One region of the Streptomyces sp. NPDC048751 genome, then DNA from elsewhere that is predicted to be linked to it. Evidence: riboswitches for the same ligand, from Rfam matches in the RefSeq annotation. Region 1 holds a riboswitch; each other region holds the start of a gene.

Evidence for each region. Region 1 has a riboswitch for cyclic di-AMP ahead of ACGFNV_RS37540 (C40 family peptidase). Riboswitches for the same ligand answer to the same signal wherever they lie in the genome.
Region 2: another riboswitch for cyclic di-AMP. It lies ahead of ACGFNV_RS10145 (NlpC/P60 family protein); the one in region 1 lies ahead of ACGFNV_RS37540 (C40 family peptidase).
Region 3: another riboswitch for cyclic di-AMP. It lies ahead of ACGFNV_RS45750 (M23 family metallopeptidase); the one in region 1 lies ahead of ACGFNV_RS37540 (C40 family peptidase).

What each region holds. Positions count from the first base shown of each region.
Region 1 covers NZ_JBICUX010000015.1:191,989-198,426, reverse strand. Annotated here, with positions in the region: gene ACGFNV_RS37550 (ATP-dependent Clp protease proteolytic subunit) at 1-412, shown strand, start outside; gene ACGFNV_RS37545 (hypothetical protein) at 420-728, shown strand; cyclic di-AMP (ydaO/yuaA leader) riboswitch at 1,067-1,280, shown strand; gene ACGFNV_RS37540 (C40 family peptidase) at 1,284-1,766, shown strand; gene ACGFNV_RS37535 (ATP-binding protein) at 1,842-2,300, opposite strand; gene ACGFNV_RS37530 (helix-turn-helix domain-containing protein) at 2,514-3,371, shown strand; gene ACGFNV_RS37525 (DUF397 domain-containing protein) at 3,381-3,605, shown strand; gene ACGFNV_RS37520 (8-amino-7-oxononanoate synthase) at 3,654-4,781, opposite strand; gene bioB (biotin synthase BioB) at 4,930-6,162, shown strand; gene ACGFNV_RS37510 (adenosylmethionine--8-amino-7-oxononanoate transaminase) at 6,155-6,438, shown strand, end outside.
Region 2 covers NZ_JBICUX010000002.1:695,128-701,565, reverse strand. Annotated here, with positions in the region: gene ACGFNV_RS10150 (tellurite resistance/C4-dicarboxylate transporter family protein) at 1-189, opposite strand, end outside; gene ACGFNV_RS10145 (NlpC/P60 family protein) at 276-1,460, opposite strand; cyclic di-AMP (ydaO/yuaA leader) riboswitch at 1,468-1,627, opposite strand; gene pcrA (DNA helicase PcrA) at 1,943-4,423, shown strand; gene ACGFNV_RS10135 (peptidoglycan DD-metalloendopeptidase family protein) at 4,498-6,126, opposite strand; gene ACGFNV_RS10130 (lipase family alpha/beta hydrolase) at 6,360-6,438, opposite strand, start outside.
Region 3 covers NZ_JBICUX010000032.1:20,504-26,941, forward strand. Annotated here, with positions in the region: gene ACGFNV_RS45740 (PrsW family intramembrane metalloprotease) at 1-159, shown strand, start outside; gene ACGFNV_RS45745 (aldo/keto reductase) at 226-1,176, opposite strand; gene ACGFNV_RS45750 (M23 family metallopeptidase) at 1,275-2,309, opposite strand; cyclic di-AMP (ydaO/yuaA leader) riboswitch at 2,321-2,478, opposite strand; tRNA gene ACGFNV_RS45755 (tRNA-Met) at 2,721-2,794, opposite strand; gene ACGFNV_RS45760 (dihydrofolate reductase family protein) at 2,859-3,995, opposite strand; gene ACGFNV_RS45765 (MarR family winged helix-turn-helix transcriptional regulator) at 4,098-4,622, shown strand; gene ribA (GTP cyclohydrolase II) at 4,767-5,420, shown strand; gene ACGFNV_RS45775 (GNAT family N-acetyltransferase) at 5,511-6,338, opposite strand.

The DNA.
Region 1 (6,438 bases):
CTCGTTCAGCGCGATGTCGGCCATCTACGACACACTGCGGTACGTCACCTGCGACGTGGAGACGATCTGCCTCGGCCAGGCAGGCGCGTCCGCCGCGGTGCTGCTGGCCGCGGGCTCGCCGGGCAAGCGGTTCGCGCTGCCGGGCGCACGCATCGTGATCCACCAGCCGGCGCTGACCGAGCCGGTCCAGGGACAGGCCAGCGACCTCGCCATCCAGGCCGCCGAGCTGATCCGCACCCGCGAGCGCCTCGAGGAGATGCTCGTACGGCACACGGGGCGCACACCGGAGCAGGTGACCGCGGACATCGAGCGCGACAAGATGCTCAGCGCGCAGGAGGCCGTGGAGTACGGCCTGGTGGACGGGCTCATCCCCAGCCGCAAGGCCTCGCGCACCGCACCCGGCGCCAGGTGAGGCACCGATGCTGCCTCCGGAGCTGCCACCGCTGCCCGCCCTCACCCGCGCCGAGGGCGAGCTGATCGACCGTTACCTGGATGTTGCAGACCTTCTCGGCCGAATCAACCCGGCGCATCACGGGGACACGTACCGTGGTCTACGCGCCGCGCAGGCGCTCGTCGCCAAGGCGACGGCGCTCAGGGACGCACTGGCGCTCATGCACCAGCGGGGTGAGACCGAGCTGCACGCTCCAACGCTGGCGCGTGCGCTGCGTGTCCTCGACGGGGAGCGTCGTACGGCGCGAGTCACGGTGCCGCCGCTCTCCGACAGTTGACTCACCGTTGTCCGGTCCGGACGCGCGGCCTCCTCGGCGGGACGTCCGGATCGGAAGCTAAACGGACCGAATGACGTACCCCTGTTCGGAGTAGACGAAGGTCCTTTTACGGGACCTCCCGACTTGCGCAACGCGCGTAGCGTCAGCCGGGGCTGAAACCCTTTCATGCTGGTCCGAGCCCCCGTCATGACCTGGACACTCACTCGAACACCGCACTGTCCACCCGAACGGGTGAGTGGTGAGTAACGCCACAAACCCCCGATTCGGTTGGGTATTTCGGACACTCGTGAGTGAAGATCCGTGACTGACGACAAGCCCCCGCCACAACGGCGGGGCGATCCGGACGGACGCCGAGTCCTGCCGCCGCCCGGATGACTGGTCGACAGGAGTGGATCGGCAGGAGTGGAGGACCCAAGCAAGACGGGTCGCCGGAACGGTCACGCCATGACCGGGCCGAGCAGCCCTTGGGGTGAAGCCGCAGCAACGCGGCCGGGCAACTTCGCCAGCCCGAATCCGACAGGTCATCCTTCACAGGCGGCTGACGAAGGGTTGCGCATGTCTGCGCTCAATCGTGTCCCGTCGCTGATGGCCCGGGCCGGCACGGCCTCGGCCCTGACCATCGCCGCCGTGGGCGGCTCGATCGTGGTCCCCGGCATCGCCTCCGACGCCGCGGCCGCCACACCTGCGACGAAGGCGCTCCAGATCGCGGCGTCCAAAAAGGGCTCACCGTACAAGTACGGGGCCACGGGCCCCAAGAGGTTCGACTGCTCAGGGCTCACGCTGTACGCGTTCAAGAAGGCGGGCAAGAAGCTCCCCCGGACGGCGGCCCAGCAGTACAACAAGACCCGACACATCTCTGTGAAGAGCCGCAAGGCCGGGGACCTCGTGTTCTTCCACTCGGGCTCCTCCAGCTCCAGCGTCTACCACGTGGGCATCTACGCCGGGAAGGGGAAGATCTGGCACGCCCCGAAGACCGGGGACGTGGTGAAGCTGCAGAAGCTCTGGACGAAGAACGTCTGGTACGGCCGGGTCAAGTGACCCTCCCGGGGGCGGTGCCGGCGTCCTGAAGCGCCGGTACCGGCCCTGGAGCAGTCCCGGCGGCTGCAGCGCCGGCTACTGCTCCTGCTGCCCCACTGTTGCCGCCGGCTCGGTCGGCACGGTCCACGGCAGCTCGATGGAGACCGTCTTGCCGCCCTCGCGGGTCGGCCGGACTCTCAGCTTGCCGCCGCACTCCGCGGTCAGCCAGCGGATGATCACCATGCCCCGGCCGTTGTCCTGCTGCACGGCGGCGGGGAGCCGTTTGGGGAACCGGGGATGACTGTCGGTGACACCGACGAACACCCGTTCGTCACGGTCGAGCCGGAGGTCCACCGTGAAGGTGGGGGACTGCCCCAGCGTGTGCTGCACGGCGTTGGTGGCGAGTTCGGAGACGATGAGCCGGATGGTGTCGGACACCTCCGCCTCCTCGGGCAGGCCCCATTCCGCGAGGGTGCCGACCACGAAGGTGCGGGCCGCGGAGACCGAGGCGGGATCGCTCGGCAGAGTGACGGATGCTTCCAGATGGTCTGCCATGGCGACGTCGTCCCTTTCCCCCGGGACCGCGAGTCCGACACGGAGCGGATGATTCGAGTACGGTCCCGGACTGGTGCTTCGTCGCCAGAGTGCCATCACCGCACCCCTCACGGGTGGCGATCCCCCAAGATGTGCATATATCTGTCGCTCGAAGCGGTGAACTCTACGACGACAGAGCGGATCTGGGTGGCTCGTCGGGAGTAAGGAGTACCCATGCAGCACGGTCCCGCGGTGCGCCGCCGCAAACTGGGTGCGGAACTGCGTGCGCTGCGTGCCCAATCGGGGCTCACCAGCGGGGAGGCGGCTCGCCTCGTGGGCTGGCACCAGTCGAAGGTGAGCCGGATCGAGACAGGCACCAGCGGCGTGAAACCAGCCGATGTTCGGTTACTTCTCGACGTCTACGGCGTGGCCGATCCTCAACTGCGCGAGCTGATGCTCGCGTTGGCGGGCTCCGACGGTGCCGGCGGGCACCACTGGTGGCACGCCTACCGTGGGGTCCTGCCGCCCACCTACCGGGACTTCATCAGCCTGGAGTCGCAGGCCGGAGCGATGCGCACCCTGGAGACGTCGGTGGTTCCGGGCCTGTTGCAGACGGCCGAGTACGCCCGCGCGGTGACCCGGGCGGCCGTCGAGGGCGTGCCCGACGCCCGGCTGGACACGCTGGTGGAGGTCAGGCTGGCCCGGCAGGTCGTCCTGCGGGCGGATCCGCCGCTGGAGCTGAGCGCGGTGCTGGACGAGGCGGTGCTGCGGCGGGAGGTCGGCGGGCCCGGAGTGATGGCGCGGCAGCTCGAACGCCTGGTGGAGGCGGCGCGGCTGCCACAAGTACGCCTGCAAGTACTGCCGTTCACGGCCGGGGCGCACATCGGCGTCACCGGCCCTTTCGTTATCTTCTCTTTTCCGAGCACTTCTGACCTGGATGTGGTTGTTCTCGACCACTTGACGAGTAGCCTCTACCTTGAGCGGAAAGAAGACCTCCAGGCCTACAGCGAGGCCTTCAACACCCTTCAGATCCATGCACTTTCGCCCGAGGACTCGTTGGATTACATCGCCGGGATAGGTGGCGGCGCGTAAGGAGGCACTATGTCCGCACTGCCTCGGAACGTTCCTTCCAGCATCGATCTGCACGACGTGCGCTGGCTGCGCAGCAGCTACAGCACGGGAGCCAACAACTGCGTCGAGACGGCCCGGCCGGCCTCAGGGCCGTGCGCCGGGCAGCTCGCCGTACGCGACTCGAAGGACCCGGCCGGGCCCGCCCTGCTCTTCTCCCCCGAGAGCTGGTCGGGATTCACGGCCGCGTTCCGCTGATCACCCTCGTCCGTCAACAGGGGCGACCCACGGCCGTGTCACGCCGACTCATGGTCGCGTCTCGCCGATCACTCGTACAGCGCGTTCGATCTGTGCCCCGGAGAGGTCCGCACGGGCGGTCAGCCTGAGCCGTGAGACGCCGTCGGGAACGGAAGGAGGACGGAAGCAGCCCACGGCGAGGCCGGCCGCCCGACAGTCGGCTGCCCACTGAACGGCCTCCTCCGGGGACGGCGCGCGCACGGAGACCACCGCGGCGTCCGGACGTACGGCTTCCAGACCCGCGGCGGTCAGGCGTGCGTGCAGCTCCGCCGCCACCGCGCGGGCCCGTGCCGCACGCTCAGGCTCCCGGCGCAGCAGCCGCAGGGCCGCGAGGGCCGAACCCACGGCCGCGGGGGCCAGACCGGTGTCGAAGATGAAGGTGCGTGCCGCGTTGACCAGGTGGTCGATCACCCGGGCCGGGCCGAGCACGGCTCCGCCCTGACTGCCGAGCGACTTGGACAGCGTGACCGTCACGACGACGTCGTCGGCGCCCGAGAGTCCCGCCGCGTGCGGGGTGCCGCGGCCGCCGTCGCCCAGGACGCCCAGGCCGTGGGCGTCGTCGACGACGAGCCCCGCGCTGTGCTCCCGGCACGCCTCGGCGAGCGCGGCGAGCGGGGCGGCGTCGCCGTCGACCGAGAAGACCGCGTCGGAGACGGCGACAGCCGGGCCCTCGTGCGTCTGGAGCGCCTTGCGCACGGCGTCCGGCTCGGCGTGCGCGACGACCTGCGTCGTCCCCCGGGCCAGTCGGCAGCCGTCGATGAGTGAGGCGTGGTTGCCCGCGTCGGAGACGATCAGGGAGCCGTGCGGGGCGAGCGCGGTGACCGCGGCGAGATTGGCCGCGTAGCCGGAGGAGAAGACGAGGGCCGCCTCGAAGCCGCAGAAATCGGCCAGTTCGCGTTCCAGTTCGGTGTGCAGCTCGGTGGTGCCGGTGACGAGCCGGGAGCCGGTCGACCCGGCGCCCCAGGTCCGCGCCGCCCGCGCCGCGCCCTCGGTGACCTGCGGATGGTGTGCCAGGCCCAGGTAGTCGTTGCTCGCGAGATCCAGCAGCGGCGAGTCGGCGGGGCGCGGGCGCAGGGTCCGTACGAGTCCGGCCCGGCGGCGCGCCTCCGCCTGCTCGTCGATCCAGCCGAACGCCATGGGTCCTCCGGGGTATTTGTAGGTAGCGGACAGACACTAGCGGCACGCCCCGCCACCCATGGTGTGGCAATACCCACACCTCGAAGGGGGTGTGTTGTGTGATCCCTACCTTGGCCCCGAGCGGGTCCGTACGACAGGATCGGCTCTCATGGACCTGCTGAACACGCTGGTGGACAAGGGGCTTCGGCGCGAGCTGCCGACCCGCGAGGAGGCGCTGGCCGTACTGGCCACGTCCGACGACGACCTGCTCGACGTGGTGGCCGCGGCCGGAAAGGTGCGCCGGCACTGGTTCGGGCGACGGGTGAAACTCAACTACCTCGTCAACCTGAAGTCCGGGCTGTGCCCCGAGGACTGCTCCTACTGCTCCCAGCGGCTCGGCTCCAAGGCCGAGATCCTGAAGTACACCTGGCTCAAACCCGACCAGGCCTCCGAGGCCGCGGCGGCCGGGCTGGCGGGTGGCGCCAAGCGGGTCTGCCTGGTGGCGAGCGGGCGGGGGCCGACCGACCGGGACGTGGACCGGGTCTCCGAGACCATCAAGACGATCAAGGAGCAGAACGAGGGCGTCGAGGTGTGCGCCTGCCTCGGTCTGCTCACCGACGGCCAGGCGGAGCGGCTGCGCGACGCGGGCGCTGACGCGTACAACCACAACCTCAACACGTCCGAGGGCACGTACGGGGACATCACGACCACCCACACGTACGCGGACCGGGTGGACACGGTGCAGAAGGCGCACGCGGCGGGTCTGTCGGCGTGCTCCGGGCTGATCGCCGGAATGGGCGAGTCGGACGAGGACCTGGTGGACGTGGTCTACTCGCTGCGCGAGCTGGACCCCGACTCCGTTCCGGTGAACTTCCTGATCCCGTTCGAGGGCACCCCGCTGGCCAAGGAGTGGAACCTCACCCCGCAGCGCTGTCTGCGGATCCTGGCGATGGTCCGCTTCGTCTGCCCGGACGTCGAGGTGCGCATCGCGGGCGGCCGCGAGGTCCATCTGCGCACGATGCAGCCGCTCGCGCTGCACCTGGCCAACTCGATCTTCCTCGGCGACTACCTCACCAGCGAGGGCCAGGCCGGCAAGGCCGACCTGGACATGATCGCGGACGCCGGGTTCGAGGTGGAGGGCGCGGGCGAGGTGACGCTGCCGGAGCATCGCGTCGCGGGCGGCGGGGGCTGCGGTTCCCACGCGAGCGGTGGCGGGTGCGGGTCGCACGAGGGCGGGGGCTGCGGGTCCCACGAGGGCGCGGGCGGCGGTGTCTGCGGCTCCGTGCCGGCCTCCTCGCCCGCCGCCGGGTCCCCGGCCGTGCCCTCGGCCAACGAGGCCCGTACGGACCTGGTCGCCGTGCGCCGCCGGGGTGCCGGTACGGACCTCGCGCCCAATGCCTGAGCCGGCCGTCTCCGAGCTGCTGGAGCTCGACCGGCGGCACGTGTGGCATCCGTACGGGCCGATGCCGGGCCGTGTGGACCCGCTCGTCGTGGAGTCGGCGAGCGGGGTGCGGCTGCGGCTCGCGGACGGTTCGGGTGAGCTGGTCGACGGCATGTCGTCCTGGTGGTCGGCGATCCACGGCTACAACCACCCGGTGCTGAACGAGGCCGCGCACGGCCAGGTCGGCCGCATGAGCCACGTGATGTTCGGCGGGCTCACCCACGAGCCCGCCGTACG
Region 2 (6,438 bases), on a different contig from region 1:
CAGCCCCACGGCGAAGCGCACCGCCAGGACCAGCCACGCGGCGGACGCCGCTCCCAGCGCGATCCAGGACAGCACCTCGTACCCCGCCAACCGCAGGCCGACCGCCAGGATGCCGGTCGCCATGACAGCGGCGCCGGTCGTCGGCGATCGCCGCGCCCACCAGGCGCGGAGGGGGGAGGGTCGGGGCATGCCCCGATGCTAAGGAGCCACCTCACCGCGGGCGCGGAAAGGCGCTCCACGCGCGCGTGCCCCCACCCGGTCGGCCCCCGGCGGGGTCAGGCCGGTCGTACGACGCTGTGGATCCCCGACTCGCCGTCGTAGTAGATGGACTCCTCGCGGACGTACGCGCCCGGCTTCGGGGCGTGGATCATCATGCCGTTGCCGATGTAGATGCCGACGTGACTGATGTCGTCGTAGAAGAAGACCAGGTCACCGGGCTGGGCGTCGGCGAGGGAGACCGTGGTGCCGACGTTGACCTGGTCGTAGGTGACGCGGGGGAGGTCCACGCCGGCGGCCTTCCAGGCGGCCTGGGTGAGGCCGGAGCAGTCGTAGGAGTCGGGGCCGGTGGCGCCCCAGACGTACGGCTTGCCGATCTGTGCGCGGGCGAAGGCCAGCGCCTTCTCGGCCTTGGTGGCGTACGAGGAGTCGGTGGGCGTCGACGACGAGGAGGAGGGGGACGAAGGGGACGAGGACGGCGAGGACGGCGAGGAGCTGTCCTGCTGGGCGGCCGCCTCCTCCTGGGCCTTCTGCTGCGCGGCCTGCTGCTTCGCCAGCTCCGCCGCCTTGCGCGCGGCCGCTTCCCGCTTCTGCTTCTCGATCGCGGCGAGCCGCGCCTTCTCCTCCGCCGTCAGCTTCGACAGCAGGCCGCGCGCGTCGGCGAGCTTCTTCTGGACGGTGGTCTTGGCGGTCTTCAGGTCGTTCTGCGAGTCGGTGAGCGTGGCGAGGCTCTCGCTCGCCTCCCGGCGCTTCTCCATCGTCGCCGACTGCTCGGCGAAGTAGTCGTCGACCTCCTGCTTCTGACGACCGGTCATCCGGTCCATCAGCTGGGTCTGGTCGAAGTAGTCCTGCGGGGAGTCCGCCAGCAGGAAGGTCGCGGTGTCGGGCGCGGCCGCGCCGGTGCGGTACTGGGCCGCGGCGTAGGAGCCGAGCCGCTCGCGCTCCTCGTTGAGCTTCTGGGCGCGCTTTGCGACGTCGTCGAGGAGGGTGTCGACGTGCTTGCGCTGCTTCGCGGTCTTCTCCTTGGCCGCGTTGTACTTGTCGGTCGCCGACTCCGCCTGGCGGTAGAGGTCGTCGACCTTCTTCTCGACCTCCTCCAGGCTCGGCTTGTCGTCCGCGGGTGCGGCGTGGGCCGTCTGGGAGAGCAGGGCCACGGAGGTGAGGGCTGCCGTGGCGAGGGCGGGCGTGCGTATGCCCGCCACGCGCGTGCCCGCGGGGCGGGGCTTGCGGTGCTGCGACGCCAAGGGAGGCGACTCCTTCCATCGTCCGCCTACCGGGTTAGCTGTCGGGTTCGGGCGGGTGGTTCGGAAGGGTTGCCCTACGGCCTTGTCCCCGTCGGGGAGTGGGGCCGATTCACCCCAAGGTCTCGGTGGGTCCCCGGCTCCGGCCGGCACTGCGGCGCGGGCGGACTCGGCGGAGGCCGCGCGGCCCGGCGACGTTCGCCGGTGGGGGTCGTACGGCCTGCCCGGCACGGTAGCCAACTGGTGTGGCCCTTGTGAAGGTTGATGGGTGATATGCCCGATACATTTTCGTGACCCGAGGTCAGGGCTTTACTCGTTGGGGCCCATGTGGAGATGTCTGTGACGACTTGGGCGTGTTTGCGACCGCGAAATGAGTTCGTCGCGGATCGTGACGGAGTGGTTCCGCAGGGTGTGAGGGCGGGATTTCCGGGATGTTTTCGGGGCGGCGGCCCGTTGTCGGTGGGGCGCCCTAGACTCGGAGAGCGATGAGCAGCCTCTTTGACGACAGCTTCCTGGCGGACCTCCAGGCCCCGAAGGGCCATGGGGAAGAGCCCCCGCCGCCGCCCGACGACGATCACGTACCGGAGCCGATCCCGGACGATCTGTTCGGCGGGAAGTTCGACGTGCCGCCGGACCGGGAGGAGTACTACCGCGACGGCGCCCCACGCCCGGCGGTGGACCCCGCCGCGCTCCTGGAGGGGCTGAACGAGAACCAGCGCGCCGCCGTCGTGCACCACGGCACCCCGCTGCTCATCGTGGCCGGCGCCGGCTCCGGCAAGACCCGTGTGCTCACCCACCGCATCGCCCACCTGCTCGGCGAGCGGAACGTGCATCCGGGCCAGATCCTCGCGATCACCTTCACCAACAAGGCCGCGGGCGAGATGAAGGAGCGCGTCGAGCAGCTCGTCGGCCCGCGCGCGAACGCGATGTGGGTGATGACCTTCCACAGCGCGTGCGTGCGCATCCTGCGCCGCGAGTCCAAGAAGCTCGGCTTCACGGCGTCGTTCTCGATCTACGACGCGGCCGACTCCAAGCGCCTGATGGCCCTGGTCTGCCGCGACCTGGACCTCGACCCCAAGCGTTTCCCGCCCAAGTCCTTCAGCGCCAAGATCAGCAACCTCAAGAACGAGCTGATCGACGAGGAGGACTTCGCCGCGCAGGCCACCGACGGCTTCGAGAAGACCCTCGCCCAGGCCTACGCCCTGTACCAGTCGCGGTTGCGCGAGGCGAACGCCCTCGACTTCGACGACCTGATCATGACGACGGTCAACCTGCTGCGTGCCTTCCCGGACGTCGCCGAGCACTACCGCCGCCGCTTCCGGCACGTCCTCGTCGACGAGTACCAGGACACCAACCACGCGCAGTACGCCCTCGTCCGCGAGCTCGTCGGCACCTCCGAGCACCCCGTCGACGTGCCGCCCAGCGAGTACGACGTCCCGCCCGCCGAGCTCTGCGTGGTGGGTGACGCCGACCAGTCGATCTACGCCTTCCGCGGCGCGACCATCCGCAACATCCTCCAGTTCGAGGAGGACTACCCGGACGCGACGACGATCCTGCTGGAGCAGAACTACCGCTCCACCCAGACGATCCTCAGCGCCGCCAACGCGGTCATCGAGCGCAACGAGTCCCGCCGCCCGAAGAACCTGTGGACCAAGGCGGGCACGGGCGCGCGCATCACCGGCTACGTCGCCGACACGGAGCACGACGAGGCGCAGTTCGTCGCCGACGAGATAGACCGCCTCACCGACGCGGGCGACGCGAAGGCCGGAGACGTCGCCGTCTTCTACCGCACCAACGCGCAGTCCCGTGTCTTCGAGGAGGTCTTCATCCGGGTCGGCCTGCCCTACAAGGTGGTCGGCGGCGTCCGCTTCTACGAGCGCAAGGAGGTCCGGGACGTCCTGGCCTACCTGCGGGTGCTCGCCAACCCCGAGGACTCCGTGCCGCTGCGGCGGATCCTCAACGTCCCCAAGCGGGGCATCGGCGACCGCGCGGAGGCGATGATCGACGCCCTCTCCCAGCGCGAGAAGATCAGCTTCCCACAGGCACTGCGCAGGGTCGACGAGGCGTACGGCATGGCCGCGCGGTCGACCAACGCCGTCAAGCGGTTCAACACGCTGATGGAGGACCTCCGTACGATCGTGGAGTCCGGTGCCGGACCGGCCACCGTCCTCGAAGCGGTCCTCGAACGCACCGGCTACCTCGCCGAGTTGCAGGCCTCCACCGACCCGCAGGACGAGACCCGCATCGAGAACCTCCAGGAACTCGCCGCCGTCGCCCTGGAGTTCGAGCAGGAGCGGGGCGAGGGGGAGTCGGTGGCGCTGTCCGACTTCCTGGAGCAGGTGGCGCTGGTCGCCGACTCCGACCAGATCCCCGACGAGGACGAGGACGGCTCCGGCGTCATCACCCTGATGACCCTGCACACCGCCAAGGGCCTCGAGTTCCCGGTCGTCTTCCTCACCGGCATGGAGGACGGCGTCTTCCCGCACATGCGCGCCCTCGGCCAGACCAAGGAACTGGAGGAGGAGCGGCGCCTCGCGTACGTCGGCATCACCCGCGCGCGGGAGCGGCTGTACCTGACGCGGTCCGCCATGCGCAGCGCGTGGGGGCAGCCGTCGTACAACCCGCCCTCGAGGTTCCTGGCGGAGATCCCGGACCAGCACGTGGAGTGGAAGCGGACGGGGGCCCCGACGGCTCCGGCCGGTCCGGTCTCCGGGGTCGCGGCGTCGCTGTCGTCGTCCCGCTCGCGCTCGTCGGCCTCGGGCGCGTCCGGCTTCGCCACGCGTCGGACCTCGGAGAAGCCGGTGGTCGCGCTGGCGGTCGGCGACCGGGTGACGCACGACCAGTTCGGCCTCGGGACCGTCGTCGCGGTCAAGGGCACGGGCGGGAACGCCGAGGCGACGATCGACTTCGGTGACACCAAGCCGAAGCGGCTGCTGCTGCGGTACGCGCCGGTCGAGAAGCTCTGACCGAGGCTTTCACGTGCCGAGCCCCCGCCGAAGGGCGGGGGCTCGCAGGGTACTTACCGGCGCGCAAGAACGTTTTACGTGGGGTCCAGCCCGTGGCTGCGCAGCCACGGGAGCGGGTCGACCGGCGAACCTCCGCCCGGGCGCACCTCGAAGTGCAGGTGAGGCCCGGTCGAGTTGCCGGAGTTGCCGGAGTACGCGATGGGCTCGCCGGCCTTCACCTCCGTACCGGCGGGGACCCGGTAGCTGGAGAGGTGGCAGTACCACGTCTCCGTGCCGTCCTTCGCCGTCAGGATCAGCATGTTGCCGTAGGCGACGTTGTACTGCGTCCGCACGGTGCCGTCGGTCGCGGCCAGCACGCTCGTGCCGTACGAGACGGGGAAGTCGATGCCGGTGTGGACGGACATCCAGTTGATGCCGGCCTGGCCGTAGTAGGCGCTGAGTCCGTGCTGCGCGACCGGCAGCGCGTACTTCGGGCGCAGCCGCTCCTTGCGGGCCGCCTCCGCGGCCGCCTTCTTCTGCTCGGCCTCCTGCTGCGCCTTGAGGTCGATGCGTTCCTGCGTGCGGCTGGCCCGGTCGGCGAAGTCGTCCGCCCCGGCGCTCAGGCTCTTGAGCTGGTCGTCCAGCTTGTTGTTGGCGGTGGACGGTTTCACCGCCTTCGTCTGCACGTCCGCGGCGGAGGCGGTGGTGGTCTCCTTGCCGTCGTCGGCCAGGGCCCCGACCGACGCGGCGGCGATCCCGGCGACGCCCATCACACAGGCCGAGGGCACGGCGATGGTCATCAGCGCGGAGCGCTTCGCGGGCGGTCGGCGGCGGGAGCGGTTCCCGCGGGCCGCCGCGCGTGAGCCGGGGAGAGGGACGACCTCTTCCTGGTCGTCGAGGAGCGGGGTGACGGCGGGCAGTTCGCCGGTCGCGGCCAGGTCGCCGTCGCGCGGGGCGGGCTCGTCGAAGGAGACGTGCTCGAAGGTCGCGGTCGCCATCTGGTCGAAGGGCACGGGCTGTTCGTCGAATGACTGCTCGTCGTAGGACGACTGCTGCTCGTCGAACGAAGGCTGCTGCTCGTCGAACGAAGGCTGCTGTTCTTCGTACGAGGCGTGCTGCCCTTCGTACGAGGCCTGCTGCGGCTCGAAGGGCGTGTGGTGCTCGTACTCACCGGTGGTGGGGGTGGCGCTCCCGTCGGAGTTCCACTGGGTGGCGTCGTAGGCGCCGGTGTCGAAGGTCTGGGTGCCCCACTCCCAGTGCTGGGTCTGGTCGGAGGGGCCGCCGGACCGGTCGGGCTGGAGCCAGGCACTCGCGTCCCACTGGCCGCTGGTGTCGGGGGCCGTGGCCTGCGACGGGATCACGGAGAGCCGCTGCGGGTCCGTGGGCCAGGCGGCGGTCTCGTACGCACCGGTGTCGTAGGCGGCGTGGTGCTGGGCCGCGTACGGGTCCTGGTTCAGCGTGTGATGGCTGCCCGTGGACCACTGCGCGGCGTCGTACGAGCCGGAGTTGTGGGTCTCGCCGGGCAGGTCGCCGAAGAGGGGGTCCGTGGCGAAGGTGGTGGTGTCGTGGCCGCCGGTGTGAAAACCGCTGGCGTCGTAGCCGCCGTACGTGGTGAAGTCGCCGTACTGGGCCTCCTGTCCGCCGTGCGACGCGTAGTGCGCCGAGGCGGCGTCCGAGGCCGGAGTCGGGGAGGCCATGGCCCCCGACGGGTGACGATCGTTCACCAACTTCTCTTTCGCCTCGACGACAGGGGCTGCCAGAGCAGTGCGGCGACTGTACCCGGCGGTACGCGGGCACGACAATCTTCGTCAGGTTTCGTGCCCGGGGGAAAGGGGCATTCGGCCGTGTTTCGGGGAACTGCGGGCGCGGGTTTGGCCTTGTGTTCGATGACTGTTCGATATCGGACGGCTGTCGGGGCGCTGTGAGTCGGCTGTGACGGGGGCTCGTCGCGCGGTTCTCACGCCACGGTCAGACCGCCGGCACGGGCGGCCGGCACTTCCGTTCGCGCGGTGTCCGGGGAGTCGAGGGCCTGGCGT
Region 3 (6,438 bases), on a different contig from region 1:
CTGGACCACGCGGCACGGGTGACCGCGCCGCCGGTGCCGGTGGTCGCGCCGCCCTGGCCGGTCCACGGGGTGTACGGGTACGGGTACGGACAGGGCCCCGGGGCGGGGTACGAGCATCCGGCGGCGCCTTACCCCGCGTACAACCCCTACCGCTCGTAGCGGGCGGCGGAGGCAGGGGCCACAGGCGGTTCGGCACCGCCGGACAAGGGGGACGTGCCTACGGCACTAGGCCGAAGCCGCTGTCAGCTTCGCCACCTCCTGCTCCGTCAGCCGCAGTTCCGCCACGCCCACCAGCGCCGGCAGTTGCTCGACGGTGCGCGCGGAGGCGATCGGCGCCGCGACGGTCGGCTGGGCGGCGAGCCAGGCGAGGGCGACGGTGGCGATCGGGGCGTCGTGGGCCTGGGCGATCTCGTCGAGGGCGGTGAGGACCTTGATGCCGCGCTCGGACTCGAGGTGCTTGGCGGCCCCCGCGGCGCGCACGCTGTCCACGGTCTTGCCGGGCCGGTACTTGCCGGTGAGGAAGCCGGAGGCGAGCGCGTAGTACGGGACGGCGGCCAGGCCCGCACGGGAGGCGAGGTCGCTCAGCTCGCCCTCGTAGGTGTCGCGGGAGACGAGGTTGTAATGGGGCTGCAGCGCGACGTACCGGGCGAGGCCCTCGCGGTCGGAGAACTCCAGGGACTCGCGGAGGCGTTCGGGCGAGATGTTGGAGGCGGCGATGTGCCGCACCTTGCCCGCCCGCACCAGCTCGTCGAGGGCGCCGATGATCTCCTCGACGGGCACCTCGGGCCGGTCGAAGTGCGTGTAGTAGAGGTCGATGTAGTCGGTGTCCAGGCGGCGCAGCGAGGCATCGGCGGCGGCCTTGATGTTGGCCGCGCTCAGGCCCTGGTAGTCGGGGTGCTGGCTGACCTTTGTGGCGATGACGACGTCGGAGCGGTTGCCACGGGCCTTGACCCACTTGCCGATGACGGTCTCGGACTCCCCGCCCGAGTTGCCCTCGGCCCACGCCGAGTAGGCGTCGGCGGTGTCGACGAAGTTGCCGCCGGCCGCCGTGTAGGCGTCGAGGACGTCGAAGGAGGTGGCCTCGTCCGCGGTCCAGCCGAAGACGTTGCCGCCGAGGGCGAGCGGGAAGACCTCGAGGTCGGAGGAACCGAGCTTACGGAGAGATGAGGAAGTCATGCTCTGTGTCAACGCGTTGACGGGAGGCACGCATTCCGCGCCTCCCGTCAACGGTTCGTAAACATCCGGGAGACCTCACCGACTCCCGGAAGCTTTCGTCAGGGGTTGATCCCCTTGCTGCGCAGCCACGCCGACGGGTCGATGCCCGTGCTGCTGCCCCCCGGGTGGACCTCCAGGTGGAGGTGGGCGCCGGTGACGTTGCCGGTGGCGCCGACACGGCCGATGACGTCGCCCGTGCCGACCTTCTGGCCGACGCTGACGTTGATGGAGGACTGGTGGCAGAACCACAGCTCCGTACCGTCGTCGAGGGTCAGGATCGTGCGGTAGCCGTAGGAGCCGGCCCAGCCCGCCTCGGTGATGGTGCCGCTGTGGATCGCCTTGATGAGCGTGCCGGTGGGCGCCGCGAAGTCGAGGCCGGTGTGGTAGCCGGAGGACCAGTAGGAGCCGGCCTGACCGAAGGTCGAGGTGATGGTGTACGAGGAGGTCGGCAGCGTGTACTCCTTGGCCAGCTCGGCCAGGCGCTCGGCCTCGGCCTTGCGCTGCTTCTCCTCCTCCGCCTTCTTCTTCGCGGCCTCGGCCTTGGCCTTGGCCTCCTGCTCCGCCTTCGCGACGGCGTCGGAGGCGGCCTTGGCGGCAGCGGCCTCGGCGGCGGCCTGGGCCTTGCTCTCCAGCTGGCCCTGCTGCGACTCGGCCTGGGCCATGATGCGGCTGCGCAGCGACTCACCGGCGTCGGCGGCGCTCTGGGTGGTGGTTTCGGTGTCCGCGCCGACGCTGCTGAGGGCGTCCGCCGCGTCCTGGGCGGCGTCCGCGGTGTCGTCCGTCAGGAGCGAGCCGACGGAGGGCAGGTCGGGCATGGAGATGGAGACCGGCGGCTTGCCGGTGTTGGCGCTGGCCATGCCGCCCGCGCCGACGGCGGCGATGACGCCGACGCCCAGGACGGTGGAGCTGCGGGCGAGCCCGCCACGCTGCTTGGCGACACGGTGCCGGCCACGTACCGGGCGAATGGACTCCGCGGTGGGATTCCACTCCTCCCAGGGGCCCTCGTCGGTGCGGTAGTCGCCGTAACCGAAGGTCTCGGTGCTGCGGCGGCTCGGCGCGTGCGGAGCCTCGGGGGCAGGCGGGTTGGACGCCACGAAGGCGTGCTCCTTTCCTTCCGTGACGCCTACCGGGTTAGCTGACGGGTTCGGAGCGGGAAGGTCTCCTACGCGCGTATACCGGCCGTGAGTCCACGGCGGCATCCACGTGATTCACCCCAAGGTGGTGGTTCCCCGGTTCCCTTGCGGGATTCGGCGCTTGAGCACGGAGCCGTCTCTTGTGACGGCTGGGACGACCGCGCTGCGTTATCGAACGTTAATAGACACGGGGTCAGGTTTCCAAGCCGTTCGGCTTGATCATTAACATTTTCGCCCTGGACTTACGTCCCATGAGCGGTGAAAAACGGGCGAGTTGACCACGCGGCGTCCCGGCACGCCGCGAACGGGGCCGCTGTTCTGCAAACACACCGATGGCCGGGATTCGTGAGAATCCCGGCCATCGGCCTCCAGTAGCGGGGACAGGATTTGAACCTGCGACCTCTGGGTTATGAGCCCAGCGAGCTACCGAGCTGCTCCACCCCGCGTCGGTGATTCCAGTGTACGGCATCCGCGGGGTGCGAAGCACACGGGTATTCCGGTGACGGGAAATCAGCCGAGCAGGTGGCGGTTCGGAGCCATGGCCCGCTCCGCGAACTCCGGCACCACGACGACCTCGACACCGCCCGCCACCAGCACGCCCGTGCCGTCGGCGCCCTCGACGAAGGTGTCCGGCTCACGCCAGGCCGTGACGACCCGCCGGATCCCCGCGTCGAGGATCAGCCGGGCGCAGGGCGCGGGCCGGGAGGCGCGGCGGGCGCAGGGTTCGAGGCTGCTGTAGACGGTGGCGGACGCGAGCCCGGGGTCGGCCGGGTCGATCTTCGCGAGGGCCGCCTCCTCCGCGTGCACGACGGGATCGCCGCCCTCCCGGGAGTGCCCGCGCGCCAGCTCGGTCCCGTCGGCCGCCACGACCACCGCGCCCACGCTGAAGGCGCTCTCCGACGGCGGACACAGCTCCGCGAGGTGACAGGCGAGGGCGAGCCAGTGCCGGTCGGCGGGGGAGGCCGGCCCCGCGCCGCCGGGTGCCGTCGGCTCGTAGCGCATCAGTACGACGTCCTCGATCTGCCGGGTCTCCACGAGCCGCAGTCGTCCGCCCTGGTAGGCGCCGGGCCCGAACAGTCGGGGCGCCCGGGGGTCGCCCACGAAGAGCGGCGCGAGGACGAGCTGGAGTTCGTCGGCGAGTTCCTGCTGGAGCAGCTGGGTGTGGACGGTTCCGCCGCCCTCGACCATGAGCCGTCGCACCCCGCGTACGTCATGGAGGTGTTCCAGGATCCCGCGCCAGTCGAGCTCGCCGCCGAGCGCCACGACATCGGCGCCGGCGTCGATACCGGCCCGCCGGGCCCGTTCCGCGCCCTTGTCCGTGGTGTACAGGACCTTTTCCCCGCCCGTGTGCCAGAACTGCGCCGCCGGGTCCAGCTCGCCCGAGCCGCTGACCGTGACCTTCAGCGGGAACTCGGGCTTCCCCGCGGCGACACGGGCCGCGCGCCGCTCGGGCGAGTTGACCAGCAGCCGGGGGTTGTCGGCGCGGATCGTGCCGGCGCCGATCAGGATGGCGTCGACGGAGGCCCGTACCTCGTCGACCCGGTCGAAGTCGGCCGGGCTGGAGAGCAGGAGCCGCTCGGGGCCGGTGTCGTCCAGGTGGCCGTCGAGGGAGACCGCGGCGGACAGCAGGACGTAAGGGAGAGGCATCTACGCACTCCATCGTGGGACGGGAGCATCCGGGGACAGGGGCACCGTGGACGGGGGCATCCAGGTCTTGGTTCAAGTTTGAAACAAACTTACACTGGTCGCATGACGACCCGCTGGCTCACCCCTGAGGAGCAGCGCGCCTGGCGCGCGTACATCGCCGCCACCATGCTCCTGGAGGACGCGCTCGACCGGCAGCTCCAGCAGGAGGCCGGGATGCCGCACATCTACTACTCCATCCTGGCCACCCTGTCCGAGACACCGGAACACCGGCTGCGGATGACGGACCTCGCCGAGCAGCTGAAGATCACCCGCAGCCGGCTGACGTACGCGGTGGCCCGCCTGGAGAAGGACGGTCTGCTACGGCGTGAGGGGTGCACGTCGGACCGCCGCGGCAGCCTCGCGGCGCTGACCGAGGAGGGGCTCGCCGTGCTGGAGCGGGCGGCGCCGGGACACGTGGAGACGGTTCGCGCCCACATCTTCGATCACCTCAGCCCCGAGCAGGTGGCACAGCTGGAGGAGATCTTCACCGGGATCACGAAGGGGCTCGTCGGCGAGGGGCCGGGGGACGGTCAGGGGGACCTGCCGTGGCTGCGGCGTTCCTCCACAGGGTGTGCGGGAACGGAATGAGCCCGACGCCTGAAACGTGAGGCGCACGCCACAAAGCAGTTGCTTCAAATTTCAAGCAGGGGTAGGGTCCCGGTTCGAGGCTGTGCTTCAAATCTGAAGCAGAACCTGGACCGATCAGCGATGCACCCGACCCCGGAGGCCCGCATGCCCGCATTCCCCGCCGCCACCACGCGCTCCCGCGTCCGGGTACCGCTGCGCTTCCAGGACGGCTACGGCGTCGACGCCGAACTGGTCACCTTCCACGGTCTGACCGACGGCCAGGAACACGTGGCCGTCGTCCTCGGCGAGCCGGGCCCCGTCCCGCTGGTCCGGCTGCACTCCGAGTGCCTGACCGGCGACGTGTTCGGCTCCGCCCGCTGCGACTGCGGCCCGCAGCTGCGCGAGGCGGTCGAGCGGATCGCGGAGCGCGGCGGCGTCCTGCTGTACCTCCGCCAGGAGGGCCGCGGCATCGGCCTCTACAACAAGCTCGACGCGTACGCCCTCCAGGACCAGGGCCTCGACACCTACGCGGCCAACGCCGCCCTCGGCCTGCCGGAGGACGCCCGCGACTACACGGCGGCGGCGCAGATGCTGGACGCCCTGGGCATCACCGGCCTGGACCTGCTCTCCAACAACCCCGACAAGGCCGACCAGTTGCGCACCCTGGGCGTCGACGTCCGCGACCGCGTCCCCACCGGCGTCTTCGCCACCCCGGACAACGTCCGCTACCTCCGCGCGAAGGTCCTCCAGACCCAGCACACGCTGCCGCTGACGGAACTGCCGGTGGCGGCGCCGCTGACGGAACTGAGCGTGGGCTGAGTCCGGGGCTGCTCGAACCTTCCCGGCACCGGTGCTCCTGCTCGTACCGGTGCCGTGCCGGGGCCGGGTCCGGAGCCGTGGGAGTGCCGCCTACGAACGGTTCGCAGCGCCCCCGTGGCCGTCCTCGAGCGCCATGTAGAGGCGGGTGCCGCCCGGCCTGAAGCCGACCCGCTCGTAGACCTGGCGGGACCCCTCACCCGAGTATTCGAGCCACACCGATCGTGCCCCGCCCGCGAACAGGGCTTCCGCCAGCGCCGCGGTCACGGAGCCGGCGACACCGCGGCCACGGAAGGCGGGCCGGGTGCCGACGCCGGCCAGCTCCGAGGTGCCCACGGCGGGCGCGGAACAGGTTCCCGCGCCGGCGCAGCCGCCGTCGGAATCCCGTACGAACCGCACCGCTCCCCCGCTCTCCTGGATGCGGCGCAGTCGGGCGGCCCCCTCCTCCGACGCTGCGAACGCGCTGTCGAACGCCTCGGACAGAGCGGCGTCGATCGCCGCGTAGTCCGCGTCCGTACCCGGCGTCTCGACGAGGAGGCCGGTCCGCGACGGCGGCGGCGTGAGGGTGGCCGGCGTGCAGACCAGGTACGTGTGCACCGCTTCCGTGGTGAACCCCGCCGCCCGCAGGGCGGGTTCGACCTCGGGTGCGGCGTCCGGCGCGAACTCGAGACGGGGCTTGAGCCCGCGTGCGCGGAACGCCTCGATCAGCGCCGCGACATCGTCACCGCTCGGACGGGCACCGGGCTCGGGAGTGGCGTAGTTGAGGTACGGGCTGGTGGTCGACGGGTCGAGCCCCAGAACGAAGGACGCGACGTCGACCACCGCGGGGCGGCGACGGAGGTTGCTGACGGCGAAGGCCTGGACGTCGGTGTGCTGGACGTCGACGTGCTGAGCGTCGACGTGCTGAGCGTTGTTGCCCATGGTGAAGTGACCTCACGTTGAAGTGGTGTGTGGCGTGGCGGTGTGGGACACCGCGACGTCGGGCCGCCGTGAGGAGAGCGGAACGGCACTGAGCGGAGAG